2 regions of the Rhizobium sp. M10 genome follow, and region 2 is predicted to be linked to the other one. Evidence: riboswitches for the same ligand, from Rfam matches in the RefSeq annotation. Region 2 holds a riboswitch; the other holds the start of a gene.
The links. Region 2 has a riboswitch for S-adenosylmethionine ahead of CO671_RS32065 (O-succinylhomoserine sulfhydrylase). Riboswitches for the same ligand answer to the same signal wherever they lie in the genome.
Positions count from the first base shown of each region.

Region 1: it holds a riboswitch for S-adenosylmethionine, as region 2 does, so the genes downstream of both, metA (homoserine O-succinyltransferase) here and CO671_RS32065 (O-succinylhomoserine sulfhydrylase) in region 2, are expected to answer to the same signal.

Region 1 is NZ_NWTA01000005.1:177,058-191,414, forward strand. Features, by position in the region: gene CO671_RS10400 (SIS domain-containing protein) at 1-128, opposite strand, end outside; gene nagA (N-acetylglucosamine-6-phosphate deacetylase) at 146-1,297, opposite strand; gene CO671_RS10410 (SIS domain-containing protein) at 1,297-2,328, opposite strand; gene CO671_RS10415 (GntR family transcriptional regulator) at 2,325-3,098, opposite strand; gene CO671_RS10420 (aldose epimerase family protein) at 3,233-4,255, opposite strand; gene metA (homoserine O-succinyltransferase) at 4,370-5,293, opposite strand; SAM riboswitch at 5,343-5,420, opposite strand; gene CO671_RS10430 (ABC transporter ATP-binding protein/permease) at 5,576-7,432, shown strand; gene CO671_RS10435 (ABC-F family ATP-binding cassette domain-containing protein) at 7,491-9,311, opposite strand; gene CO671_RS10440 (thiamine diphosphokinase) at 9,315-9,971, opposite strand; gene CO671_RS10445 (MarR family winged helix-turn-helix transcriptional regulator) at 10,028-10,555, opposite strand; gene CO671_RS10450 (MDR family MFS transporter) at 10,670-12,208, shown strand; gene CO671_RS10455 (M48 family metalloprotease) at 12,589-14,133, shown strand; gene CO671_RS10460 (RNA polymerase factor sigma-32) at 14,238-14,357, opposite strand, start outside.
Region 2 is NZ_NWTA01000043.1:4,942-19,298, reverse strand. Features, by position in the region: gene CO671_RS32105 (VOC family protein) at 1-100, opposite strand, end outside; gene CO671_RS32100 (hypothetical protein) at 510-788, shown strand; gene CO671_RS32095 (oxidoreductase) at 922-1,743, opposite strand; gene CO671_RS32090 (NAD(P)-binding domain-containing protein) at 2,029-2,775, opposite strand; gene CO671_RS32085 (TetR/AcrR family transcriptional regulator) at 2,981-3,568, shown strand; gene CO671_RS32080 (helix-turn-helix transcriptional regulator) at 3,650-4,663, shown strand; tRNA gene CO671_RS32075 (tRNA-Gly) at 4,681-4,754, opposite strand; gene CO671_RS32070 (2'-deoxycytidine 5'-triphosphate deaminase) at 4,813-5,907, opposite strand; SAM riboswitch at 5,980-6,058, shown strand; gene CO671_RS32065 (O-succinylhomoserine sulfhydrylase) at 6,103-7,287, shown strand; gene apaG (Co2+/Mg2+ efflux protein ApaG) at 7,481-7,873, shown strand; gene CO671_RS32055 (Hsp33 family molecular chaperone) at 8,101-9,093, opposite strand; gene argF (ornithine carbamoyltransferase) at 9,182-10,096, opposite strand; gene CO671_RS32045 (aspartate aminotransferase family protein) at 10,134-11,333, opposite strand; gene CO671_RS32040 (GcrA family cell cycle regulator) at 11,759-12,292, shown strand; gene phoB (phosphate regulon transcriptional regulator PhoB) at 12,535-13,218, opposite strand; gene phoU (phosphate signaling complex protein PhoU) at 13,354-14,067, opposite strand; gene pstB (phosphate ABC transporter ATP-binding protein PstB) at 14,112-14,357, opposite strand, start outside.

The DNA of each region.
Region 1 (14,357 bases), on a different contig from region 2:
CGCTTGTCGCCGCGGGCGGCATCGAGGATCACCGACGCTGCCTGCGCCATCGGCTCGGCAAGTACCTGCTTCAGCGTCTCCAGCCGGCCGATCAGATTGGAGAAATAGGCATCGGTGATATCAGTCATGCCAGGTCTCCTTGATGTCAGGCCGCTTCGCCGGCAAGCCAGGTGGCGGTAACAGAGAGCGCATCGGTGAGATGGACGAGATCGGCGCGCGCGCCCGGCGAGAGATGGCCGCGATCGGCAAGCCTGAGGAAACGGGCGGGATAGAGGGTCGCCATGCGCAGAGCCTCGGCGAGCGTCAGGTCGAGATAAGTGACGCCGTAACGGATCGTCGAGATCATGTCGACGTCGGAACCGGCCAGCGTGCCGTCGGAGAGCACCAGCTTCGAGCAGAAGCCGCCCCTTTCGCGCCGGACGATGCGACCGTTCAGCGTGAACGAATCCTCTTTTGATCCGACGAGCGACATTGCGTCGGTGACGAAGAACAGTTTGCCTTCGCCCCGCTTGGCGCGCAGCGCCGTGCGCAAGGCCTTCGGATCGACGTGATGACCGTCGGCAATGATGCCGCACCAGGTGGAGGGATGATCGATCGCGGCGCCGACGAGGCCGGGAGCGCGATGTCCCAGCTGGCTCATGGCGTTGAAGAGATGCGTGACGCCGCGCGCCCCGGCATCGAAACGTTCCTCCGCCGCCTCGCTCGAACAATCGGAATGGCCGATGCTGACGGTGACGCCGGCTTCGGCAAGTTCGCTTACCTGGGCAACCGTCACCTGTTCGGCGGCAATAGTGACGAGCAGCGTGCCGATCGCCTCACGCGCACGGATGAAGGCCTTGACGTCGCGGTCCTCGACCGGCCGCATCAATTCGGCCAGATGTGCGCCTTTGCGCGCCGGCGCCAGATGCGGGCCTTCGAGATGCAGGCCGGCGACGCCGCGGTTCCCTTTGACAGCCTCGATCGCGGCCTCGATCGCGGCAATGGAGGCCTCTGCCGTATCCGTGATCAGCGTCGGCAGCAGCGACGTCGTGCCATAGGGCCGATGCCCCTGTGCGATGATCTCCATCGAGGCGATTGATGGTTCGTCGTTCAGCATCCGCCCGCCGCCGCCGTTGACCTGCGCATCGATGAAGCCGGCCGAAAGCACGCCGCCGGCAAGCGTCACCGTCTCGCCGTCCGGCAGATCGTTTGTCGCAACGATCGCTTCGACCCGGCCGTCGGCGACGATCAGCGCCTTGTCGTCATGAAAGCGCTCGCCGTCGAAAATACGGGCGCCGATGAAGATCTTGCGGGCCATCAGACCGTCTCCGTCACCTTGAGCAGGTTTGCCGGCTTGTCCGGATCGAAGCCCTTGCGGCGCGTCACCGACTCGATCAGCCGGTAATAGACGAGCAGCGACACCAGCGGATCGACGAGACCGTTGCCCGTCGTCGGCACCCGCAGATTGAGGCCGGAGAGCGGCTGCGTGGAGAAGCCGACAGTGGTGGCGCCGAGTTTCTGCAGCCGCTCCAGCGCCTGGCCGTTATTGGCGAAGGCCGCGTCGTCGGGCGCAAAGGCGACAATCGGAAAGCCCGGCTGCACCAGGCGCATCGGACCGTGCATCAGTTCCGCCAGCGAAAAGGCCTCCGCATGCAGGCCGGCGGTTTCCTTGGCCTTCAATGCCGCTTCAAGTGCGATCGCGAAAGCCGGGCCGCGGCCGCCCGTATAGAGCGAGGTCGCGTGGAAGAGCACGTCTTCGGCTGCCGCCGTATCGATCCCGGCGGTTGCCGAAAGCGCCTCCGGCAGCTTGGCGAGCGCTGTCTGCAGGTCGAACCCGCCGCCGATCGCAGCCGTGACGCCGGCAAGAGCGGCAACGGAAGCGATGAAGGACTTCGTTGCCGCAACGCTCTTTTCGGCGCCGGCATTCAGGCCGAGAACGATATCGGCCTGTTTTGCCAGCGGGCTGTCGGTGACGTTGACGACGGCGATCGTCGTCGCCCCGCCCTTCTTGGCCGCCTCCTGCAGCGCCACGATATCGGGGCTGGCACCCGACTGCGAGACAGTGAAATGCACGCCGCCCTTCAGATGGAGTGCGGCGCCGTAGACGGAAGCGATCGACGGGCCGACGGACGCGACGGGAACGCCGCAGGTGATCTCGAAGAGATATTTGAAGAAGGTGGCGGCGTGATCCGAAGAGCCGCGCGCCGCCGTCGTCACGACGCTCGGGCGGGCGGACGAAAACAGCCGGGCGATCTCGGCAAAGACCGGCTTTTCCTTTTCGAGAAGTGTGGCCACCACCTCCGGCGACTGGCCGGCTTCCTGCAGCATCAGCGACTGATTCTCACTCATAGGTCATCTCCGATTCTCAATTCGGCAACGAAATCATAGGCATCGCCGCGATAGTGCGAGCGGGTGTATTCAACGACGCGCTGGTCTTCCAGGCGCGAGACGCGTTCGATCAGAAGCGCCGGCGCGCCTGATTTGACGTTCAGGATGGCGGCCGAGGACGGGTCGAGGGTGACCGCGGTCAGCCGCTGCAGCGCCCGCACCGGCCTGTGGCCGTTGGCCGCCAGCGCATCGTAAAGCGATCCTTCGCCGCCGGCATCGTCGCCCAGGAACTTGATCGGCACCACGGCGCGCTCAATCGCCAGCGGCAGGCCGTCGGCAAGACGCAAGCGGTCGAGCCGCAGAACCGGCTCGTCGCCACCGAGGCCGAGCAGGAAGGATTCCTCCGGCGACGGCCTGTTGACCGACCGCGACAAGATCCGTGCGGCCGGCAGCCGCCCGCGCGAGCGCATGTCGGCGGAGAAGGAGGAAAGCCGCCAGAGCGACTGTTCCATGCGCTCCACTCTGCTTGATACGAAAGTACCGCTTCCATGGCGCGATTCCAGTACGCCCGACGCCATCAGGTCGCGATAGGCGGTGCGCACGGTGACGCGGCCGAGCTTCAAGGCCTCGGCAAGGTCGCGCTCGCCCGGCAGCGCTGTGCCGGGCTTCAGCAGGCCTTCCTGCACAAGGCCGGTCAGGGCCTGCGCCAGCCGCTTGTAGAGCGGCCCGGTCAGGCCCGCGTCACGCAGACCGCGGCTGTTCAGTTCCGCTATCAGACTGGTTCTATCCATGGGCAGGCAATAGAACCTATTTAGAACCAATCGGCAAGACGCAATCGGATGCCCATAGAAAAAACCCTCCCCGGCGAGTGTCCGGAGAGGGTTCATAGCGCTCAAATTTGACAGGCGTTCGTCTGGGCGGACGCTCAGCTCTTGGTAAAGATATAATCCGTCTCCTGGCGCAGCACTTCGCCGGGGCGCAGCACCGCATTCGGGAAACCTTGGTGATTGATGGCATCCGGCCAGACCTGCGTTTCCAGGCAGAAGCCGGCGAAGGGGCCGTATTTGCGCCCACCGAGGCCGGGCGCCCCGGTGTTCAGCTTGAAGCCGGCATAGAACTGCACGCCCGGCTCGGTGCTGCGCACCTCAAGCGACACACCAGAATAAAGGCTGCGGGCGAGCGCGACGCTGCGCTTGGCGGTGCGTTCGGCTGACAGGCAGAAATTATGGTCGTACAGCACCTGCTCGCTGCCGACGAAACGCTTCATCGGCGCCATTTCGCGCAGGTCGAATTCCGTGCCGGCAACGGAACGGATCTCGCCGGTCGGCACCTGCCTGTCATCGGTCGGCAGATAATGATCGGCGGCGATCATGATGTCGTGGCCAAGCGCATCTTCGCGGCCGTCGAGATTGAAATAGGCGTGCTGGCAGACATTGGCGAGCGTCGGCTGATCGCTGGTCGATTCGTAGGTCACCGACAGTTCGCCGCTGCCGTGCACCCAGAAGGTTGCCTGGATCGTGCAATTGCCGGGATAGCCGGCGCGGCCATCGGGATCGACGATTTTCAGCACCACGCGGTCGACGGCATGCTCGACGATCGTCCAGTTGCGTTTGGCGATATTGTCGCTGCCGCCATGCAGATGCGTGACGCCGTTTTCGTTCGGCTCGAGCTGATAGTCCTTACCGTCGAGGGTGAATTTACCGCCGCCGATGCGGTTGGCGCAGCGGCCGGGCGTCGCGCCGAAATAGGCGGAATAGAGCGGATAGCTGTCGAAATCCTCAAAGCCGAGCGAGAGCGGCGCGTCATGTCCCTCGAGGCGCAGATCCTGGATGACCGCGCCCCAGCTGATGATCTTGGCCGTCAGCCCGCCGCCCTTGATGACGACACGATAGACGGTTTCGCCCGCCTTCGTCTGCCCGAAAACTTCCCGCTCCAACTTCTCCGACATGATCGACATCCGTTCCGTTCTATCCTTGGGGTTCAGGACCGGAACCTGCCCGCATTTGCTTCAATCCGCAACCGGTCGGATCAGAAAGAAATGCCGCGGCATCCGCTGATCCGCTCAGAGATCCATGCCGATCTCTTCGACGTCATAGGGCGTCGTCTGGTAGATTTCGTTGATCCAGTTGCCGAACAGGAGATGTGCGTGACTGCGCCAGCGGTTCTGCGGCGCAAGCGCCGGATCGTTATGCGGGAAGTAATTGTGCGGCATCTTGATCGGCACGCCGGCGTCGACATCACGGAAATACTCGTCGGAGAGCGAGGTGGAATCATATTCGACATGATTGAACATGTAGAGCCGCCGGCCCCTTTTCTCATGCACGAGGCAGACACCCATCTCGCTCGATTCCATCAGAATTTCCAGGCTGTCGGATTTCTCGATGTCGGCGCGCCGCACCTCCGTCCAGCGCGATACCGGCACTTCGAAATTATCCGAAAAGCCGTTGAGATAGATCGAGGAAGGCTTCAGGTTCCGGTGGCGGTAGACGCCGAAGGCCTTCTCCTTCAGCTCGTATTTCGGAACGCCGTGGAAATGATAGATCGCCGCCATCGCGCCCCAGCAGACGTTCATCGTCGAATGGACGTTGGTTTCGGTCCAGTCGAGAATCTCCTGCATCTCTTTCCAATAGGTGACGTCTTCATAGGGCAGGAGTTCGATCGGCGCGCCGGTGATGATGAAGCCATCGAATTTGCGCTGCTTTACCTCCTCCCAGGTCTGGTAGAAGGCAAGCAGGTGATCTTCGGACGTGTTCTTCGCCTTGTGCCCGCCGATGCGGATCAGCGACAGCTCCACCTGCAGCGGCGAGGCGCCGACCAGGCGGGCCATCTGCAATTCGGTCTTGATCTTGTTCGGCATGAGATTGAGCAGCCCGATCTGCAACGGGCGGATATCCTGTCGGATCGCCATTGTCTCGGTCATTACCCGCACACCCTCCTGGACGAGGGTTTCGAAGGCGGGCAGCGTATCGGGGATCTTGATGGGCATTGCGGTCACTCGATCAAAAATAAAAAACCGGCGGCGACAAAAAATCGCTACCGGTCCGCACGCGGCCCTTTAGCGAATTTTTTAACGTGGCTGCAAGCCGGCCGGCCAAATCACCACGGAATGCCTTAATTAGTCCCAGTTGCGCGACGAATCAACTGCCGAATGCATGCAGCGGCGACTCAGGCAAGCCTCATCACAGTTTAATGACTGATAGAATCTGTTGATAGACCGGTAACGCCACCATGCTAATAATGACAGTATGGGCGGTGTTGGAAAAGCGTGATGGCAGATAAGACCAAGGGGAGGCCGGGCATCCGAAGGCAGGACAGGGTAGGGTACGATCTCAGCCTGACATATCGCCTCGGGGTGATGTTCTCAGCATTCTGGAATTCTGAAGTGCGTGGCAAGGTGCTGTTTCTGGCGACCGTGCTGATCCTCGTCATCCTGGCGACCTCCTATGGCCAGGTCATCCTGAACGAGTGGAATGCCCCCTTCTACGACTCGCTGGAGCGCCGCGACCTCGGCGAATTCTTCCACCAGCTCGAAATCTTCGCGATGATCGCCGGCACGCTGCTGCTGCTCAACGTGTTGCAGGCCTGGCTCAATCAGATGACTGCGCTCTATATGCGCGAGGGCCTGTCGCGCGATCTCGTCGACCAGTGGCTGAAGCGCAAGCGGGCGCTGCGGCTCGCCTCCAGCGGCCTGATCGGCGTCAATCCGGACCAGCGGCTGCACGAGGATTCCCGCAATCTCGCCGAAAGCACGACGGGGCTCGTTCTCGGCCTGCTGCAATCGACCATTCTTCTGGTCAGCTTTATCGGCGTGCTCTGGCAGCTTTCCAGCGGCTTCATCTTCCACATCAACGGCCACAGCTTCTCCATTCCGGGCTACATGGTCTGGGCGGCGATTTTCTATGCCGCTTCCGCCTCGGTGCTGAGCCAGGTCGTCGGCCGCAAGCTGGTGAAGCTCAATGCCGACCGCTTCTCGAAAGAGGCCGAGCTTCGTTTCACGCTGATGCATGCCAATGAGAACATGCCGGCGATCACCGTCGCCCGCGGCGAGGAGAACGAGCGCCGGCGCATCAACACCGACATCAGCTCGGTGCTGCGGGTCGTCAAGCGGCTGGCCATGGCCAATACCAACCTCACCTGGGTTTCGGCCGGCTATGGCTGGCTGGTGATCGTCATTCCGATCATTGTCGCTGCGCCCGCCTATTTCTCCGGCGGCCTCACCCTCGGCCAGTTGATGATGTCGGTCGGCGCCTTCAACCAGGTCAACACCGCGCTGCGCTGGTATGTCGCCAATTTCGGCCCGATCGCCGAATGGCGGGCCACGCTGATGCGCGTCACCGATTTCCGCCAGGCGCTGCTCGACATGGACGAGGACTACGACCTGAAGGACAGCATCGCCTATGAAAACACCGCGCCCGACACGCTGACGCTGAAGGATGTGGTGATCAACGCCAAGATCGGCGAAGATATCGACGAATGCGGCGGTTTCCGCCTGCGCGAAACCGATGTCGTGATCAAGGCCGGCGAGAAAATCATGATCAACGGCGATCACAGCGTCAACCGCAAGCTGTTGTTCCAGGCCATGGCCGGCCTCTGGCCATGCGGCAGCGGCACGATGGGTCTGCCGCCGGTCGACGATACGCTGTTCGTGCCGCAGATCGCCTATGTTCCGGGCGGCACGCTGCGCGAGGCGCTGGCTTTTCCCGAAAGCCCCAATGCTTACGAGAAAGCCGCCGTCGAGGCCGCCCTCGACAAGGCCGGCCTGCATTCGCTGATCACAAGGCTCGATACCCGCGCTCGCTGGGACAAGCTGCTCGACAGCGACGAACAGAAGGCGATCGGCTTCGCCCGCCTGCTGCTCGTGCGCCCGCGCTGGATCGTCTTCGACGAAGTGCTGGAAGGCATGGAGCCGGAGTGGCAGGCAACGATGGCAAAGCTGCTGACCTCCATGCCCGAAACCGGCATGATCTATATCGGCCGCTCCGAAGCCTATCTCGAGGCGCTGCAGCCGCGCGTCCTGCATCTGCAGGCGCTGCCGTCAAAATCCGAAGAGGCGCAGCCCCAGGTCGCCCAGACGGGCGCCAGCGCCAGTGCGGGCGCTGCTGCCGTCCCAGCCCCGGCGCTTTAAGGCCGCTCCGGCCGTCCGTCCGGTTACATGGATGACGCGAGAGGCTGAGTTGTGAAGGTCAGCCCTCCAGCTCCTCCCGCAGCATTTCGAGCTCTAGCCACTCCTCTTCCATCTTCGTGAGGCTGGCGCGCAGTTTCTCCATCTCGACGGCAAGCCGGTTGAAGGCTGCCGGATCACGCGTGAAGAGATTGGGATCTGCCATCACCTGTTCGCGCTTGACAATCTCGGCTTCGGCTTTCGCCATCTCCTTCGGCAGGCTTTCCAGCGCGAATTTCTGCTTGAAGGAGAGCTTGCCCTTCGCGCTTCCCGCGGCAGGCGCCGTCTCCTGGGTTTTCGGCCTCTCCGCCGCCTTCTCGGCCTTCTTGCGCTCTTCAAGCGCGCCCTTGCGCTGGGCAAGCATGTCCGAATAGCCGCCGGCATATTCGATCCAGCGGCCGTCTGGCGCGTCCGGCACGGCCGGTGCGATCGTCGACGTCACGGTGCGGTCGAGGAAATCGCGATCGTGGCTGACGAGAATGACGGTGCCGGGAAAGCCGGCGACGATTTCCTGCAGGAGGTCGAGCGTCTCGATATCGAGATCGTTGGTCGGCTCGTCGAGGATCAGGAGGTTTGCCGGGCGTGACAGGATGCGGGCCAGCATCAGCCGGGCGCGCTCGCCGCCGGAGAGGCTCCTGATCGGCGTCCGCGCCTGTTCCGGCTGAAACAGGAACTCCTTCATGTAACCAGTGACATGCCGTTGCTCACCGTTGACGATCAGGTTTTCGCCGCGCCCGTCCGTCAGGTAGTTTGCAAGCGTATCCTCGGGATCGAGATCCTCGCGCTTCTGGTCGAGTGTCGCGATCTCCAGATTGGTGCCGAGCTTTATCGTGCCGCTATCCGGAGAAAGCTGCCCGGTCAGCATTTTCAGCAATGTCGTCTTGCCGGCGCCGTTCGGCCCGACCAAGCCAATGCAATCGCCGCGATGCACGCGGATGGAGAAGGGCGTGACGATGGCGCGCTCGCCGAAACTCTTGGTGATCTTGTCGGCCTCGATCACCAGCTTGCCGGATTCCTGCGCGTCGGAAACCGTCGCCTGCACCGTGCCCTGCGGTCCCTTATGGCCGCGATACTGCGAACGCATCGTCTGCAGCTCGCCGAGGCGGCGCATATTGCGCTTACGCCGCGCCGTGACGCCGTAGCGCAGCCAATGCTCCTCGCGCTCGATCGCCTTGCCGAGCTTGTGCTGTTCCAATTCCTCGGCCTCCAGCACCTGGTCGCGCCAGGCCTCGAAATGCGCAAACCCCCTGTCGAGCCGGCGCGAGCTGCCGCGGTCGAGCCAGACGGTTGCGGTCGAAACCTTTTCGAGGAACCGCCGGTCGTGCGAAATCAGAACCAGCGCGCTGCGCGTCTTCTGCAGTTCGCCTTCCAGCCATTCGATCGTCGGCAGATCGAGGTGGTTGGTCGGCTCGTCGAGCAGGAGAATGTCAGGTTCCGGCGCCAGGACGCGGGCAAGGGCGGCACGGCGCGATTCGCCGCCGGAAAGGGTGTTCGGGTCTTCCTCGCCGGTCAGGCCCAGATGCGACAGCAAATAGGTGACGCGATAGGGGTCGTCGCCCGGCCCAAGCCCGGCTTCCGCATAGGCCTGCACCGTGCTGAAGCCGGCAAAATCCGGCGCCTGTTCGAGATAACGCACCGTCGAAGAGGGATGGCGGAAGACCTCGCCGGACTGCGCCTCGACCAGGCCGGCGGCAATCTTCAGCAGCGTCGATTTTCCCGAGCCGTTGCGGCCGACGAGACAGATCTTGTCGCCGGGCTCGACCTGCAGCGAAGCGCCCGCCAGAAGCGGCGCGCCGCCGAAGCTCAGGAAGATATCGTCGAGTTTCAGAATGGGAGGGGCCAAAAATCAGACTCCGGAAAGATCATAGGGCCGGGCGAGCACGATCGCCCGGCCGCTGCCGAGCGAAAAGCGAACTGCGCCTTGCGCGACGTTGGAAATGGGACGCGACGAGCCGAAAGGCAGATGGAAATCGCTGAGCGGATAATGCGCATTCTCGATCGAAAGCCCGGTGAGCGCGCTGAATCCGAGCACCGAAAACAGACTGCCCTTGGGAAGGTCGAGTTCGATCGCGCCTGCCACCAGCGGCACGGCCTCTTCCTTGCCCGAGGTCAGCAGCATGTCGAAACCCTCTTCCGCCAGGCTGACGGCCGACAACAGGTGCTGAAGGGCATGATCGGAGCGTTCGCCGCCGAGCGCGCCGGCGAGGATCAGCCGCCGTGCACCGCGGGCGATCGCTTCCGATACCGCGATCTCGCCATCCGTTGCCGCCTTCGCCACGGGATAGGGCTGTTTCGGCACATCGGGAAACGCCCCTTCGAGATCGGCCGGCGTCGAATCGAAATCGCCGACCCAGAGCTCCGGCGTCACGCCGAGTGCGGTTGCATGCCGCATGCCGCCATCGGCTGCGATGAAGCGGCTGCCGCCGATCGCACGGCGCAGACGCTCCGTCAGGCTGAGTTCGCCGCCGAGCAGAATGGTGAAGGTGGATTGGCTCATGGGCATTGCCCTTAGCGCAAACGGGGGGTCGAGGGGAAGGGCCGAAGGATCGGCGGATCACCTCAACCCGGCGTATCCTTGTCACGCGACAGGAAGATCGCCTCGTAACCGCCGATAAAGCGATCGAACAGCGTCGCGAAGCGTTCGACATCCTCTTCAGGCCAATCGGAGACGATCTGAGAAATGATTGCGAATTTCTGCGCGCGGATCTCCGCAAGCAGGGCCTCGCCCGCCGCCGTCATGACGACGACGATCCGCCGCGCATCGGCCTGCGACGCCTCGCGGCGCAGCACGTTGCGTCCGACCATGTCGGCGACCACCCGGCTTGCCCGAGAGGGATCGATGCGCAGCATCTCCGCGATCAGGCCGACCGTGACCTCGCCGGCAGGCTGCGCCCTGCGCACGGCATCGAGCACATCGAGATGCGAAAGCTCGAGGCCCGGTGCGGCGCTTTGGATCGCCAACCGGCCGATCAGCCGCCGCCCTGTCATCAGCCGCATGCGCGCCATGCTCCGGCCGATGAGAGGCACGTTGTCGTCGTCCGGCTCGGCCGCGCTGTTGGACAGGATGCTGGTCAGAGTTTCATTCATGACGACACCATAACAGAGCGGAAGCGGAAACTGAATATGCCGACGTCAATAATGTGCTATTGACAAATATATGCTAACAGCACATAAAAAGCCGACCAATCGGAACGACGCCCCATGGACATGCAACTCGCGCCCGCGCCGCTGGTGACGGACCCTCGCCGCCGGCTTATCCTCTTCTTCTTCCTGATGACCGCCATGTTCATGGCGACGCTGGATAATCAGATCGTTTCCACGGCGCTGCCGACGATCGTCGGCGAATTCGGCCATCTCGAACGTTTCGGCTGGATCGGCTCGGCCTATCTTCTGGCGCTCAGCGCCGTCATGCCGCTCTACGGCAAGCTCGGCGATCTCTTCGGCCGCAAATACGTAATGATGACGGCAATCGCAATCTTCACCGTCGGCTCCGCGGTCTGCGGCCTCGCCGTCTCGATGGATACGCTGATCGCCGCCCGCGTGCTGCAGGGCCTCGGCGGCGGCGGCATCATGGTATCGATCTTTGCCGTCAACGCCGATCTGTTCGAACCGCGCGAGCGGGCGCGCTATCAGAGCTATTCCAGCCTGGTGCTGATGGCGTCGGGCGCGATCGGGCCAGTGCTCGGCGGCACGATGAGCGACCTCTTCGGCTGGCGCTCGATCTTCCTCGTCAACGTGCCGATCGGCGTCATCGCGCTGACCGGCCTTGCCTTCATGCTGCCTTACCGCAAACCGCATCGCCGCCCCAAGATCGACTATGCCGGTGCGTTGCTGCTTGCGCTGACGGCGACGAGCATCGTGCTCGCCACCGATAGCAGCGAACTGTTCGGCGCATTGATCTCGCCTGAGAGTATTGGAGTCGTCGCCTTCGGCGTCGTTTGCGCCGTCGCCTGGGTTTTCGTCGAGCGCCGCGCATTGGAGCCGATCGTGCCGCTGCAGCTCTTTCGTAATTCGACCTTCAGCCTGATGCTGATCATCTCGATCATGGGCGGCGCCATCGCCATCGGCATGGTCAATTACTTCGCTCTCTTCCTGCAGACCACCACCGGTCTTTCGCCCTCCGCCGCCGGCCTTTTCTTTATCCTTCTCACGGGCGGTCTCGTGTGCGGATCGCTATCGGCAGGCCGCATCATCTCCAGGACGGGACGTTACAAACCCTTCGCCATCGCCAGTTTCACCTGTAGCGCCGTTGCCTTCGCGCTGATGTCGCAGATCCAGGCCGGAACGCCGATCGCCTTCATCGGCGCGATTATGCTGCTGCACGGAATCGGCATCGGCCTTGCCCAGCAGGTTCCCGTTATCGGCGTGCAGAATGCCGCGCCGGCCCGCGACGTCGGCGCCGCGACCGGCTCGGTGACGCTCTCGCGCATGGGCGGCGCCTCGATCGCCATTTCCATCTACGGCGCCATCATCGCCTCCGGTCTCGGCAAGGCCGGCGTTCCCATTGCCGGTGTTGCCGATATCGAACAGCTGACGCCGAAGATGATGGCCGCCCTTCCCGAAGCGAGCCGCCAGGCCGTCGCCGATCTCTATGCCGCCGCCTTCTCGCCGCTGTTCATGACCTCCTGCGCCATTGCCCTGATCGGCCTTGCCGCCGCCGTGATGCTGAAGCCCGTGCAGTTGCCGCGCGCCGGCGAGACGAAGCAACTGCAACCGGCAACGGCGGAAGCGGCGGAATAGCCCAATGGCAAAACCGGAATGCCTCACGCCAGGGGTCCCCTCCTCCAATTAACGATCATGAGTTGTGATTTTCGCGCATCGCTGCTGTTTCTGCGGCGATTGCCGCAATCACCCCGTTCTTTTTCCGTGCCGCCGACAAATCTGCGCCGCATGACGGAACTTTCGCCATAATTTCATCCGAGCGAAGGGAGCCTCAAGGCTGAGGCATTGCCAAAATGCAACGGCGCCACAATTAAACAGAGTCTCGCTATGCAACCGATGCGTAAATCAGCTACAGCAATGACTTGTATCGGCCTATTGTGCAGCGCGAGATCAGGGGTGCACACCTGTTGAGGTCCCAAGGCCGGTCCCGATTTGCGGCAAACCGGCAAAGCAGCGACATGATGCGGAGAACCAGACTGGACAGCTTGACGACGTGGAAATCACCCGCGCTTTCCAGTGATGCCATCTCCGCGCCGTGCCGTTTCGCGCGTCGCCTGATGTTGCTTTCAGCCATCGCAATGACGCTGAACGGGTGTCAATCGCTGATCGAACAATCCTATCAGCCGAGCATCTCGCCGTCTTCCAATCCGCAGATCGTCGACGAGGTGCAGAAGAACGACCCGCGTGCGGCGATGGGCGCCCGCGAACATCCGCGCATCGTGGCAAGCTACGGCGGCGAATATAAGGATGCCAAGACCGAGCGTCTGGTCGCCCGCATCGCCGGCGCGCTGACGGCGGTGTCGGAAAATCCGAGCCAGTCCTACCGCATCACCATCTTGAACTCGCCTGCTATCAACGCCTTTGCGCTGCCGGGCGGTTACCTCTACGTTACCCGCGGCCTGCTCGCCCTTGCCAATGACGCCTCGGAGGTCGCCGCCGTGCTGTCGCATGAGATGGGCCACGTGACGGCGAACCACGGCATCGAGCGGCAGAAGCGCGAAGAGGCGGAGGTCATCGCCAGCCGCGTCGTCGCCGAGGTCCTTTCCAGTGATATCGCCGGCAAACAGGCGCTGGCCCGCGGCAAGCTGCGGCTCGCCGCCTTCTCCCGCCAGCAGGAACTGCAGGCCGATGTCATCGGCGTGCGCATGCTTGGCGAAGCCGGCTACGATCCCTATGCGGCTGCCCGCTTCCTCGATTCCATGGCGGCCTACAGTCGCTTCATGTCGGTCGATCCGGAAGCCGACCAGAGCCTCGACTTCCTGTCGAGCCACCCGAATTCCGCCCAACGCATCGAGCTTGCCCGCACCCATGCGCGGGCCTTCGGCCAGGAAGGTTCGGTCGGCGACAAGGGCCGCGATTATTATCTCGACGGCATAGACGGCCTGCTCTACGGCGACAGCCCGGAGGAAGGCTATGTGCGCGGTCAGACCTTCCTGCACGGCGGTCTCGGCATCCGCTTCGACGTGCCACCGGACTTTCACATCGATAACAAGGTCGAGGCGGTGATGGCCACCGGCCCGAGCGACATCGCCGTCCGTTTCGATGGCGTCGCCGACAACCAGAACCAGAGCCTTACCAACTATATCTCCAGCGGGTGGGTGACCGGTCTCGATCCATCGACCATCCAGCAGATCACCGTCAATGGCATGGAAGCTGCTACCGCACGCGCCAGCGCCGACCGCTGGGATTTCGATGTCACCGTGATCCGCAACAATGCGCAGATCTTCCGTTTCCTCACCGCCGTGCCGAAAGGCAGCGCGGCCCTGGAGCCGACGGCCAATGTTCTGCGGGCGAGTTTCCGGCGCATGACGCCGGCGGAGGCGGCCTCGCTGAAGCCGCTGCGTATCCGTGTCGTCACGGTGCGGCCGGGCGAGAACATCTCGACGCTCGCCGCCCGTATGATGGGCACCGACCGCAAGCTCGATCTCTTCAAACTCATCAACGCCCTGCCCATGGGTGCAGCCGTTTCACCCGGCGATCGCGTCAAGATCATTGCCGAGTAAAAAAAGCCCGGCTTGCGCCGGGCCAGTCTGTGCTGCTGGAGGGGAATGCGGTTTACGGCGCGCGTCTTTTCAGACGCGCAAAGGATGCTGTAAGCACTGTCGGGCTAGGCGTAGGCGGCCATATGCGGGTCGGCGCTGACCAGCGCGCTGCGAAGTTTTTCCATCGCCCGGCTTTCGATCTGACGCACGCGCTCCTTGGAAATGCCGAGATCGGCGCCGAGTTC
Region 2 (14,357 bases):
TGCCGCGCATATCCTTCAGCTTCAGGCCGAAATGGCGGATGAAGAAATCCGCCGTCTCAGCAATATCGGGTACGTGAAAATCGAGATGGTTCAGGCGCATGACAGTCTCCGTTCAAAAAAATCCCGGGACTGCCGTTTGCCGTCTCCGCACGCCGCCGGGATCCCGCATGTCCATGCGGATCACGTCGCGGGTTCTCGCGCCCTGGGGCACGGAGCAGAGCTTTGTCAGAGCGCTTTGACGCTTTGACGCAAGGGACCGGGCTTACCTCAACCGATCCTGCCTTTTTCGACGAAACCGACCTAGCAGGCGGCTTCGGTTTCGGCAATAGATGCGTTGCCACACGCCTGGTGGAGCGGGATTTTCGCCCTAATCTCAATAGCTGGCAGCCGACCGCTCGGTCCGGCGTCCCCGACGACGCTTCCCGAAGGATTGAAGAGCGGCATGGGCATTTGTGTGGTGCGCGCTCTCCGCTAAGGCGTAGAGTGATGTCATTCACGGAGGGATGGATATGAAACCTGCAATTATCGGCCTCGTCGGCACACTCGTTCTCGCGGGATGCAGCACCGTCAGCTACAGCGGACCGGGCCTCGAACCCATCCCCGGAAGCATCACCTACAATGGCCAACCGCGCAGCAAGCTCACCAAATCGCCCGCTGGTTCGGCCTTTCCGCATGATTTCATCGACCAGTACGGCCGGCAGGTGGAAGAAACCTACATCATCCAGCCCGACAGAAGCCTGATCATCGCGCATCGGCGATACAAGCCGATCCGGTTCTTTGGGGATTAGGTCTGGGTTGGGATGGCTTTACCCTCGAGCGCTCAAATGCGGCCTTGGGTCAAGAGATAGATGACGTCGGCGACCCCGCGGGAACCCTGATGATACCGTTGAAACCGACGACGTCTGAAAGTTTAAGCGAAATTCAGGAGGCGCTTCGTTTGCCGAAGCCGAATGTCTTTCGCAGACTGCTGTCGACCGCGCTTGCCGGCATGAACCTGCGTAGCCGGCTGAGCAGCGTTGCCTGGCCTCCGGCCGGTTGGCGCATTCGGTATGGACCGTTGATTGCGGCCAGGATTTTCTCTGCGACTGCAAGCGCAGACGGCGCGGTTCTGATCTGGGCCTGTACCGCCTTGACGGTCGCATCGGCCTGTGTCGCGTAAGCACCCAGGGGTGCTGCGGTTTGTGCCGCGTTTACGTCGAGCCTGGTGTTCGTGAAGGTCGGCTCAAGGAGCACCACGCGCACGTTGAACTCGCGAATCTCATGATCCAGCGACTCCGACAGTCCTTCGAGTGCATGCTTGCTGCTGGCATATATTCCCATGAACGGTGCAGGCAGGAAGCCCAGGACCGAACTGATATTGATGATGAGCCCGCTCCGGGCGGCGCGCATGGAGGGCAAAGCAGCGCGGATCATGCGCAAAGGCCCGAAAACGTTGGTATCGAATACCGCTTGGGCTTCGGAGGGCGAGGTGTTTTCGACAGGGCCGACCAGCGAAACGCCGGCATTGTTGATCAGGATGTCGATCTTGCCCGCTTCGGACAAAACCCATTCAACAAAATTGGAGACCGAGGCGTCATCGGTCACATCGACAGTCCCATAGCGCACGCCGGGAATGGCATTGGCGCGCTGCGGGTTACGTACGCCTCCAAAGACCTGGAAGCCGTTTTGTGCAAGAAGGCGGGCTGACGCTTCGCCTATTCCGGAAGATGCTCCGGTGATTACCACAACTCTATTTTTGGACATGCATGCTCCTGGGTTTGGCGCGCGTGGTTGACTACGTGCTTCAATAGAAGGGTCGGAACTTTTCACCCGTGTCGCCACGGACAGCTTCTCAGAGCCTGCCACCCAAGCACGTAAGATTTCGACCGACATCTATAATCGCTTTAGATGCCAATCGAAATATAAAATCAAGTACTTTTTGCTTTACGGGATTTTTTTCGATGATCGCGCCTCCAAACGCTCGGCGGCATGACGCCAAGCCCGAAGGCCCGCCGACATTTCGGCTGGAGTAACATAAGCCTGAACGGCTCAGGATTTCGGGGCGGCAGTCCCCGCTCGGTTTCGAGCGACCATTTCGTCATGGGTCAGGCTCGTGCCTGCCGCGAAGAATTCCTTGATCAGGGCGTCGCGATTATCGGCTGCGCGGGATTGATCCGCCGATTGCAGCGCTTCTTTCAGCTCATTTGCCGCAAGCTCGGTGCAATAGGCGGGGGTGCCGGGCTGTTGACGCCAGGACGCTGCCAGCCCTCCAGCATCCAGCGCATCGAAACCGGTGGCCTCAACCAGCTCTATGGCAATCGCCTTTGCTTCCGGAGCATCACCTGCAACCGGAATGGCGATGCGTCCATCCGTGCCGTCGGACCGCCCCTTCTCCGCCAGCGTCGCCGCCAGCACGGCGTTCCAAGCCTTGACGACGGGCCTGCCGATTTGCCCGCTCACCCAAACGCTTTCGGGCATGCCGCCATCGACGTCGGCGATCGCACCGTCGCGAAACGGATAATAGTTTGACGTATCGATCACCACGACGTCTTCAGGCACGCCATTGAAGAGCCCAGCGAGATCGCGGTAGTTTGCGAACGGGATCGAAAGTACGACCACCTTCACGCCCCGAACGGCTTCTTCCTTCGCAACGGCGGAAGCTCCGATATCGCCGGCAAGGTCGCGGATCGTGTCCGGCGCCTTTGAATTGGCAAGCTTGACCTCATGGCCGCCGGCGGCAAGTTTTCTCGCCAGAGTCGCGCCGATACTTCCAGCGCCGATGATTCCGATCTTCATGGGATGAAGCTCCCTTGCGCGCTTCCTTCCAAGGACTCCCGGACAAGAACAACCGCCGTGGCGCCGGCAGCCGCCAGGAGGCCGAGAGAGGCGAGGGGAATCTTGCGGTTCATGTCGGTAACCCTTCTTGACGAGCGCAGCTATTCATTGCGATCTAATTCTAATTGAGATATAGATGTCAAATGAAATCTAATTGGAGATCGCTATGAGAGTCAGTCGCGCTCAGGCCGAGGCCAATCGTGAAACGGTGATCAATGTCGCAAGCCGGCTCTTCCGGGAGCATGGCTTCGACGGCATCGGGCTGAAAGATCTGATGAAAGGTGCCGGCCTCACCCAAGGCGGATTCTACAAGCAGTTCGAATCAAAAGACGATCTTGCAGCGCTGGCATCCGGACGAGCGATGGAGAGCGCCGTTCGCCGGTGGTCGAGGGTTGCCGACGGAAGCGCCGATCCCTTCGGAGCGGTTGTCGGCATGTATCTCTCGACCGGGCACCAGGAAGAGAAAGGCGATGGCTGCCCCTTGGCCGCGCTCGGATCCGACGCGGCGCGTCAGAGTGAAGCGGTACGAGCACCATTTCAGAAGGGGATAGAAGCCCACCTTCAGATTCTCGACGAAATGATCCCGGCATCGGATGGCACGACACCTTATGACAAAGCCATGGTCGTCCTCTCCCTCATGGTGGGCGCCGTGACCATCTCTCGCATCATGACCGATCAGGCCATGGCGGAGCGTCTGCTTGAGACCGCTGCCGATGCAGTCAAGCACATCGCTGGCGGCACAGAAAACGAATGAGACCTCGCCCCCAATCGGGCGTCTTTTTCATCTCGCAGAGCGCGGTCTTGCCGCTCTCACGCGCGAATTGAACAGGCTCGCATGCTTCATAACACCGCATTCACCCCACGAATGGCCGGCGCAGACTTCGACGGAATGTTGGAAACATTTCTGGGAGCCGCCCACTTTGACGCATCGCCGGCTCGTACGGTTGAGGACTTCAGTTGGTCCGCCGATGCCCGTTCTCACGGGCCGATGACAGCTGTCGATCTCGCATGCAATGGCGAGTGGGACCTCTGGGCCACCTCCGATACACCGGAATGGCTTACCATTCATCTGCCGCAACACGGCATCTCCGGCATGACGCGGCGGCAGATCACGACAACAGCGGCACCGGGCCAGATGCTGATTGGGCAAAGCCGCGAGGCGGATCGCTTTCTCGTGCGGGGAGCGCTCCATCGATCACAGAAGCTCTTTTTGGATTGGCATCAGATTCGCCGGACGTTCGGCGAAGTGTTTGAAGCCCCTCTTGTCGGATCGCTAGATCTGTCGCCGGTGATCGATGGATCCAGCCCCTCAGGACATTTCATCAAAAATCTTGTCGAGACCATAATCTGCGGCATGCTTGGAGAAGCATGCTTGCTTCATTCGCCGATAGCGATGGTCAATCTCACCCAGGCACTCGCTCATGTGCTGATCCGGTCAGTGCCCCATCGCTACTCTCTGCGACTTGAGCCGAATATATTTGCCCCCGCTCCGCGACACGTGCGTCGGGCTGTGGATTTCATGCATGCGAATATCGACAAGCCGATCACGCTGTCGTCGATCGCCCAATCCGCCAATGTCTCAGTTCGCACCCTGGAAACCGGCTTCCGGGCTTTCAAGGGAGCCACACCGGGCAGTTATCTGAGAACTCTAAGATTGCGGGCAGCTCGAAAAGACCTTCTGGATCGATCGAACCAACAAAGCATCCAGGAGATTTGTCTGAAGTGGGGATTTTTCCACGCCGGCCGTTTTTCTGCGCTTTACAGATCGGTTTACGGAGAAGGTCCTCGGGAAACCCGCAGGCGGAAATCTCAGGCGCCTCACGTCAGCGTGCGGCGCGTTGTCGGATAAGGATGGATTGGAGAAACTGGAGCGGGTGAAGGGAATCGAACCCTCGTATTCAGCTTGGGAAGCTGCTGCTCTACCATTGAGCTACACCCGCGATGCGCTGAGATTTCCAACAGATGGGGGCCGCTGTCAAGTCGGGTTGGCGCGGCGCCTCAGATGCGGAAGTGTTTCGAGAGTTTGAGGCCCTGGGCCTGGTAGTTGGAGCCGAGGCCGGAGCCGTAGAGGCTGGCGGGCTTTTCCTGCATGTGCTCGTAGACCAGGCGGCCGACGATCTGGCCGTCTTCGAGGATGAACGGCACTTCGTGGCTGCGCACTTCGAGCACGGCGCGGCTGCCGCGGCCGCCGGCCGGGGCATGGCCGAAGCCCGGATCGAAGAAGCCGGCGTAGTGGACGCGGAATTCGCCGACCAGCGGATCGAACGGGGTCATCTCGGCGGCATAATCCGGCGGCACATGCACGGCCTCGCGCGAGACGAGGATATAGAATTCGTCGGGATCGAGGATCAGCTCGTTGCGGCCGCGGCTATAGAGCGGCTCCCAGAAATCGAAGATGTCGTGCTGGTCCTTCTCGTCGACATCGACGACGGCGGTGTGGTGCTTGCCGCGATAGCCGATCAGGCCGTCCTTGTCGCCGCTGAGATCGATCGACAGCGCGATGCCGCCGCCCGATACGTTCGGCTGCTTGCTGGCGACGAGCGTCTCGCTTTCATGCAGCTTCAAGAGTTCCGGCTCGCCGAGCAGGGACTGGCCGACGCGGAAGCGGATCTGCGACAGGCGCGAGCCGCGGCGCACGACGATCGGGAAGGTGCGCGGGCTGATTTCGAGATAGAGCGGGCCGGAATAGCCCGGTGGAATCTTGTCGAATTCCTGGGCGTAATCGGTGATGACGCGGGTGAAAATATCGAGCCTGCCGGTCGAGCTTTTCGGATTGGCCGAGGCCGACATGTCGGCCGGCAGCGCCAAGCTCTCCATCAGCGGCACGATGTAGACACAGCCGGTCTCGAGCACCGCGCCTTGGGACAGATCGATCACATGCAGGCTGAGGCGATCGAGCTTGTCCGACACCAGATGCGAAGGCCCCGGCATGAAACTGGCGCGCACGCGAAAGGCCTTGCTCCCTAAGCGCAGGTCGAGGCTTGCCGGCTGGATCTGATCGCGGTCCAGCTCCCGCTCGGAGTTAAGACGCCCCGTTTCAAACAGCGCTGCGATCGCGCGGTCCGCCAGAATTCCAGTTTCGCGAGCCATCATGCCCCATCCATCTTTTGCGCCGACAAAACCAAATACGGGGAATTGACGCAAGCAGCTAACAGCAGTATTGCAGAATTATCCCGTGGTGATTTGGCCGGTCGGCTTGCAGCCACGTTAAACAAGTGGCTAAAAAGACCGGGTTATGAAACCGGTCTGCTTTTGCGGCCGGTTTTTTTGTTATGTGAAGGTGATGGCATGAGCAAGACCTGGCGCCCGGCAACCCAACTCGTCCATGGCGGCACGCTGCGTTCGCAATATGGCGAAACGTCCGAGGCAATCTATCTCACGCAGGGTTTCGTCTACGACACGTCCGAGGCGGCCGAAGCCCGCTTCAAGGGCGAGACCGACGGCTATATCTACGCTCGCTACGGCAGCCCGACCAACGACATGTTCGAAAAGCGCATGTGCATGCTCGAAGGTGCCGAAGACGCCCGCGCCACCGCCTCCGGCATGGCGGCCGTCAGCGCCGCGATCCTCTGCCAGGTCAAGGCGGGCGACCATATCGTTGCCGCGCGCGCCCTCTTCGGCTCCTGCCGCTGGGTGGTGGAAACGCTGGCGCCGAAATACGGCATCGAATGCACGCTGGTCGACGGCCGCGACCTCAAGAACTGGGAAGAGGCAATCCGGCCGAACACCAAGGTGTTCTTCCTGGAAAGCCCGACCAACCCGACGCTCGAGATCGTCGATATCGCCGGTGTGGCAAAACTCGCCAACCAGGTCGGCGCCAAGGTGGTGGTCGACAACGTCTTCGCCACGCCGCTCTTCCAGAAGCCGTTGGAACTCGGCGCCCATATCGTCGTCTATTCCGCCACCAAGCATATCGACGGCCAGGGCCGGTGCCTCGGTGGCGTCGTGCTGGCCGACAAGGCCTGGATCGACGAGAACCTGCACGACTATTTCCGCCATACCGGCCCGGCCATGTCGCCGTTCAACGCCTGGACGCTGCTGAAGGGCATCGAGACGCTGCCGCTGCGCGTGCGTCAGCAGACGCAGAATGCCGCGAAGATCGCCGATTTCCTGGCCGAGCAGAACAAAGTCGCCAAGGTGATCTATCCCGGCCGCAAGGACCATCCGCAGGCCGACATCATCGCCAGGCAGATGACCGGCGGCTCGACCCTCGTCGCCTTCGAGCTGAAGGGCGGCAAGGAGGCGGCCTTCGCGCTGCAGAACGCGCTCGAGATCATCAAGATCTCCAACAATCTCGGCGACAGCAAGAGCCTGATCACCCATCCGGCGACGACGACCCACAAGAACCTGACGGAAGAGGCGCGCGCCGAACTCGGCATCTCGCCGGGCACCGTCCGCCTTTCCGCCGGCATCGAGGATACGGACGACCTGATCGAGGATTTCGCCAAGGCGCTTACCAAGGTCTCGGCCTGATCGACGGCATTGGCGGCCGAGCCTCCGGGTTCGGCCGCCCCGGCTCTGCCAAGTAGAATAATACCGACAATTAGGCTTAACGATCGAAAACCATGCGATCACGGCTGTTTCATCGCCGATCAACGTTCCGTTTCTTGACGGATAGGGCCTTCTTATAAGATACGGGTAACATATCTTGACTAAGGTGCAAGGCATGTATCGCGCCCTCACTAGAGATATCGAAGTCGTCGTCGAACCATTCTATCTGGAGGAGCAATCCGATCCGGAAGACGATCGCTATGTCTGGGGTTACCGGATTGTCATCAGCAACAATTCCGGCGTCGCCGTTCGCCTCATCAACCGCTACTGGAACATCACCGACCAGAACGGCGTGGTGGACGAGGTGACCGGCCCCGGCGTCGTCGGCGAACAGCCGCGGCTCAGCCCCGGCGACACCTATGAATATTCCTCCGGCTGCCCGCTCGATACGCCCTCCGGGCTGATGTTCGGCCATTACCAGATGGAAACCGACGAAGGCGAACTGTTCGACGTCGACATCCCCGCCTTCTCGCTGGATTCACCGGGGCTGCTGCGCGTGCTTAACTGACGTGTAACACCACAGGCGGCACGACACCTCGACCCAGGAGATTGCCGACACCGGCCCCTCATCCGGCTGCCGCCACCTTCTCCCCGTAAACGGGGCGAAGGGAGCATGCCGCAAGCTCTCCGTTCCCCTCCTCGCTCTCGCAGGGCAGGTCCCCTCGCCCCGTTTTTACGGGGAGAGGGTTAGGGTGAGGGGCAGTCATGCGCGCAACCGGACAGCAGTGGTGTCAACTACTCAGCCGGCTGAAGCTCCGTCGGTTCGAAACGATAGGTGGTCGAGCAGAATTCGCAGGTGACGGATATTTCGCCGTTTTCCTGGCTTTCCTCGATCTCCTCGGCCGAAAAGCCCTTCAGCACGCCCTTGATCTTGTCGCGCGAACAGCTGCAGCGGTCGAAGACGGCGCGCGGTTCGTAGACGCGCACGCCGCGCTCGTGGAACAGCCGGAACAACAGCCGCTCGGTGCCGACAAGCGGGTCGGTCAACTCGTCGGCATCGATCGTCTCGACCAGTGAGCGGGCTTCGACCCAGGCGTCGTCCTCGCCATGCGGGCGGTCGCCATTATCGCCGTCGCCGCCGTGGAGATCCGGGTGGCGCATGCGCTCAGGCGCCTCCGGCAGGAACTGGGCGACGAGGCCGCCGGCCCGCCAGCGATGGCGCGGCTTGCCGGCATCGTCGCGATCGAAGAGCTCAGCCGCAGCAAGGCGCACGCGCGTCGGGATCTGTTCCGACTGGCGAAAATAGACACCGGCAATCTCCTCGAGCGAGGTGCCGTCAAGCGCGACAATGCCCTGATAGGGCTGCGCGAACTTGCCCTGGTCGATGGTGAAGGCGAGCACCCCGTTGCCGAGCAGCTGTTCCGGCTCGGTTTCGCCCGCTTCAACCGCCTTGGCAAGCAGCGCCTGATCGAAACGGGCATAGGCGCGGACATTTTCCGGCGTCGAGAAATCGGCGACGAGAAGATCGACCGGGCCATCGCCCTTGGTCTGCACCGTGAACTTGCCGTCGAATTTCAGCGAGGTGCCGAGCAGCACCGTCAGCACGACGACTTCGGCCAGCAGACGGGCGACGGGCGCGGGATAATGATGGCGCTCGAGGATCGCATCGAGCATCGGGCCGAGCTGGACGGCGCGGCCGCGCACATCCAGACCCTCCACCTGGAAAGGGACGACATGGTCATCGCCGGCGAAATCGAACTGGCCGAGGGCGGCTGCAGCTTCTGCCATGGCTTTCACTCCTAGTTTTCAAGCGAAGAGCAAGGGTGCCCTTCGCTCGCGCGGCCGCGCGTTTTCACACGCGGCGTCCGATTATGGTTCAGATCGCGCCCAGGCACCAAGCAAGAATCGACTTCTGCGCATGAAGACGGTTTTCCGCTTCATCGAAGACCACGGATTGCGGGCCGTCGATCACCTCATCCGTCACTTCCTCGCCGCGATGGGCAGGCAGGCAATGCATGAACAATGCATCGCTGCCGGCCTTGGCCATCAAGGCCGCATTGACCTGATAAGGCTGAAAGACGTTGTGACCCCGGGCCCGATGTTCCTGATTCATGGAGACCCAGGTATCGGTCACCACGCAATCGACGCCTTCGACAGCACGGTCGGCATCATGGCAGAGCATGATTTCGGCGCCCTCATTGCGGGCCCAGTTCAGATAGTGATCCTTGGGCTCCGAACCAAGGGGTACGGCCATGTTCATGCGGTAGCCGAAACGCGCCGCCCCCTCGACCAGCGAATGCAGCACGTTGTTGCCGTCGCCTGTCCAGGCGATGGTCTTGCCCTTGATCGGGCCACGATGCTCCTCGAAGGTCATGATGTCGGCCATGATCTGGCAAGGATGGGTATCGTCCGTCAGCGCGTTGATCACGGGCACGGTCGCATGCTCGGCAAGCTCCAGCAGGCGCGAGTGCTCGGTGGTGCGGATCATGATCGCATCGACATAACGCGACAGCACCTTGGCGGTGTCGCCGATCGTCTCGGCGCGGCCGAGCTGCATTTCGGTGCCGGACAAAAACAGCGTTTCGCCGCCGAGCTGGCGCATGCCGACGTCGAAGGAGACACGGGTGCGCGTCGACGGCTTTTCAAAGATCATCGCCAGCATCTTGCCGGCGAGCGGCTTGTCGCCCTGGCCTGCCTTGAAGGCCTGCTTGCGGGAAAGCGCATCGTTCATGATGGTTCTGAGGTCGGCGGATGTGACGGCCGAAAGATCGAGGAAATGTTTAGGAGCCATGTTCTTACCTGTCGTGCGCCCGGAGGCGGCAATCCCTTCAAGCCGTCTTCTTGACCTTGGAGGCGCGGATGCTCTCGGCGGCGCGCTCGAGGCGGGCGAGACCCTCGCGGGCTTCCTCGGCGGTGACGACGAGCGGCGGAAGAAGGCGGATGACGTTGTCGCCGGCCGGCACGCCGAGCAGATGCGCCGCGCGGATCGCCTGCAGCAGTTCGGCCGAGGGGACGGCCGCCTTGACGCCGAGCAGCAGGCCCTCGCCCCTGATATCCTCGATCACATCGGGATAACGGTCCTTCAGCGAAGCCAGCCCCTGACGGAAGACCAGCGCGACGTCGCGCACATGTTCCAGGAAGCCGTCGGCGAGAATGACATCGAGCACGGCGCCTCCGACGGCCATGGCCAGCGGATTGCCGCCATAGGTCGAACCATGGGTGCCGGCCTTCATGCCGGAGGCGGCCTCTGCGGTGGCAAGGCAGGCGCCGAGCGGGAAGCCGCCGCCGATGCCCTTGGCGACAGCCATGATGTCGGGTGTGATGCCCGACCATTCATGGGCGAAGAGCTTGCCGGTGCGGCCAACCCCGGTCTGGACCTCGTCGAGGATCAGCAGCAGGCCTTTCTCGTCGCAGATCTGGCGCAGCGCCTTCATGAACTCGGCCGTGGCGGGGCGCACGCCGCCCTCGCCCTGCACCGGTTCGATGAGGATTGCCGCCGTCGCATCGGTGATGGCGGCGCGCACCGCTTCGATATCGCCGAACGGCACCTGATCGAAACCCGGCGTCTTGGGGCCGAAGCCTTCGAGATATTTCTCCTGGCCGCCGGCGGCGATCGTCGCAAGCGTGCGCCCATGGAAGGCGCCTTCGAAGGTGATGACATGGAAGCGCTCGGGACGGCCCTTGGAAAACTGATAGCGGCGCGCCGTCTTGATCGCGCATTCGAGCGCCTCGGCACCGGAATTGGTGAAGAACACCTTGTCGGCGAAGGTGGCGTCCGTCAGCCGTTTGGCCAGCCGCTCCTGGCCGGGAATCTCATAGATGTTGGAGAGGTGCCAGACCTTGTCGGCCTGCTCCTTCAAGGCGGCGACCACATGCGGATTGCCGTGGCCGACGGAGGTGACGGCGACGCCGGCGCCGAAATCGAGATAACGCTCGCCGCTTTCGGTGATCAGCCATACGCCCTCGCCTCGCTCGAACCGCAGCGGGGCACGAGAATAGGTGTCATAAAGCGGCGCGGCTTCGGCCATGGCGCGGGTCTCCCGATCAGCGTTGTCAATCACCGGACTCCGGCTAAGAAAACCAGGCCCGAAAAATCAAAAATGCCGCCTTTCGGCGGCGATCGGTACTATTTCCTTTTCGCGCTGCAATGTCAACAAAACTGCGCCCTTAGCGGATGCAGCAAGCTTGTACAGCGGCATTTTCAGCCTTCAACAGGCATTATTGCAGAAATGACACGCAGAGGCAGCAAGTTGGGGAAAACTCGGAATTCGATTCATCCGGATTCCCGCGACTCTTGTCACGGAGTCAGCCTCACACTAGGTTAAAGTTCAATTACTAGACTGCATGCGGCGGAACTAGTCACCAAAATTGATCAAGCGTTTCTTGTTTCGGAGGCTTCCGGGACAACGGTGAGGGATTCTGCCATCACCAACGCAAAAGGTGGAGACAGGGCATGAACTGGACAGACGAGCGGGTCGAGAAACTCAAGAAGCTGTGGTCCGAAGGGCTGAGCGCCAGCCAGATCGCGGCACAACTTGGCGGCGTGAGCCGAAACGCCGTTATCGGCAAGGTGCACCGACTGAGCCTGCCGGGCCGCGCCAAGGCCGGCGGCACAGCCGCCGCGGCGCGCACGCCGAAGCGCCAGACATCGGCGCCGCGCGCGCCGAACTACGCCTCCCGGATCACCACCCGCACCGTGACCCGCCAGCAGGGCGCAACGATGCTGAAGGAAGAGATCGAGATCGATGCCGTCGAGGAAATGGAATATGTTCCGAAGGGCAATGTGGTCGTGCCGATTTCCCGCCGCCTCGGCCTGACGGAACTGACCGAACGCACCTGCAAATGGCCGGTCGGCGATCCGCTGAAGGACGACTTCCACTTCTGCGGCTGCGAATCCCCGGACAATTCGCCCTATTGCAGCTATCATCAGAAGCTTGCCTATCAGCCGGTCAACGAGCGCCGCCGGGCGGCAGCGCGGGTCAGCTGAGCGGGCAAACCATTGCTGGAAATGCGAAAACGGGCTGGAAGGCCCGTTTTTTTGTGTGAGTGTGTTGGGTGTGACTGCCCCTCATCCGCCTGCCGGCACCTTCTCCCCGCGCGCGGGGCGAAGGGGATATGCCGCAACCTCTCGGTCCTTACCCACCTCTCGCAGGGCACGTCCCCTCGCCCCGTTTACGGGGAGAGGGCTAGGGTGAGGGGCGGAGCTTGCTCGACTTTGTCAGAAACCCCTCAGGCTTCCATCGAATAACCGGCGCCGCGGACGGTGCGGATGACGTCCTGCATGTTGGAGAAGTTCAGCGCCTTGCGCAGGCGGCCGACATGGACGTCGACGGTGCGTTCGTCGACATAGATATCGTGGCCCCAGACGCCGTCGAGCAGCTGCGAGCGGGAGAAGACGCGGCCCGGCGACGACATCAGGAATTCCAGAAGGCGGAATTCGGTCGGGCCGAGGCGGACTTCGCGGCTCTTGCGATGGACGCGGTGGGTTTCGCGATCGAGCTCGATATCACCGCATTTGAGCACTGACGACAGCACTTCCGGGCGGGCGCGGCGCAGCATGGCCTTGACGCGGGCAACGAGTTCGGGGGTCGAGAACGGCTTGACGACGTAATCGTCGGCACCGGTGGACAGCCCGCGGACACGTTCGCTCTCCTCGCCGCGCGCCGTCAGCATGATGATCGGCAGCCGTTCGGTTTCCGGCCGCATGCGCAGGCGCCGGCAGAGTTCGATGCCGGAGACGCCGGGCAGCATCCAGTCGAGGATAAGAAGATCCGGCGTTCGCTCCTGAAGCCTGATTTCGGCCTCGTCGCCGCGCAGGATGGTATCGACTTCGAAGCCTTCCGCCTCGAGATTATAACGGAGAAGCACGCTGAGGGCCTCTTCGTCTTCAACAACTGCAACTCTCGGGATCATGCGTGTCCGTCTCCTCACGCACGATCCTTAAACCGGGGGCGATTTAAGCAAGGGATCCCGCGCAAAATCAGAAATTGGCTGCGACCTCTTTGCGCGCCCGGGCGGGCGCGCACGCAATGGGCTGGTCCGGCACGGTTATTCCGTGGCGGCACCGACGGTGTTGGCGCTGTCGTCCTTCGGACGGTCGCCTTCCGGCTGGGCGCCGGTTGCCATGTAGTAGATCGTCTCAGCGATATTGGTGGCGTGATCGCCGATGCGCTCGATGTTCTTGGCGCAGAAAAGAAGATGCGTGCAGCTCGTGATGTTGCGCGGATCTTCCATCATATAGGTCAGGAGTTCGCGGAACAGCGACGTGTACATCGCGTCGATCTCGTTGTCGCGCTCGCGGATGGCGGTCGCCTTGTCGGCGGCGCGCGTGGTATAGACGTCGAGCACTTCCTTGAGCTGGACGAGCGCCAGCTCGGACAGGTGCTCGAGACCGCGGGCGAGCTTGCGCGGAACGCCGGTGCTCTGCACGGCGATGACGCGCTTGGCGGTGTTCTTGCCGAGGTCGCCGACGCGTTCGAGATCGGCGGCGATGCGGATCGAACCCATGATTTCGCGCAGGTCCGAGGCCATCGGCTGACGGCGGGCGATGGTGACGATCGCCTTGTCGCCGATTTCGCGTTCGGTGTGATCGAGGATCACGTCGTCAGAAATGACCTTCTGCGCCAGCGCGGTGTCGCCGTTGACCAGGGCGCGGACGGATTCGGCGACCATCTGCTCGGCCAGGCCGCCCATTTCGGAAATCCGCCTGGAGAGGAACTTCAGATCATCATCATAGGCAGTATAAATATGTGTCGATGCCATGGGGCTTTGTCCTCGAATAACGGGAAGGCTTCGGATTGCCGCAATCAGCCGAAGCGACCCATGATGTAGTCCTGGGTGCGCGGATCGTCCGGGTTGGTGAACATCTTGTCGGTGTCGTTCTCCTCGACGAGGTTGCCGAGGTGGAACATGGCGGTGCGCTGCGACACGCGCGCGGCCTGCTGCATGGAGTGGGTGACGATGACGATCGTGTAGTTCTCGCGCAGCTCGTGGATCAGCTCCTCGACCTTGGCGGTGGCGATCGGGTCGAGCGCCGAGCAGGGTTCGTCCAT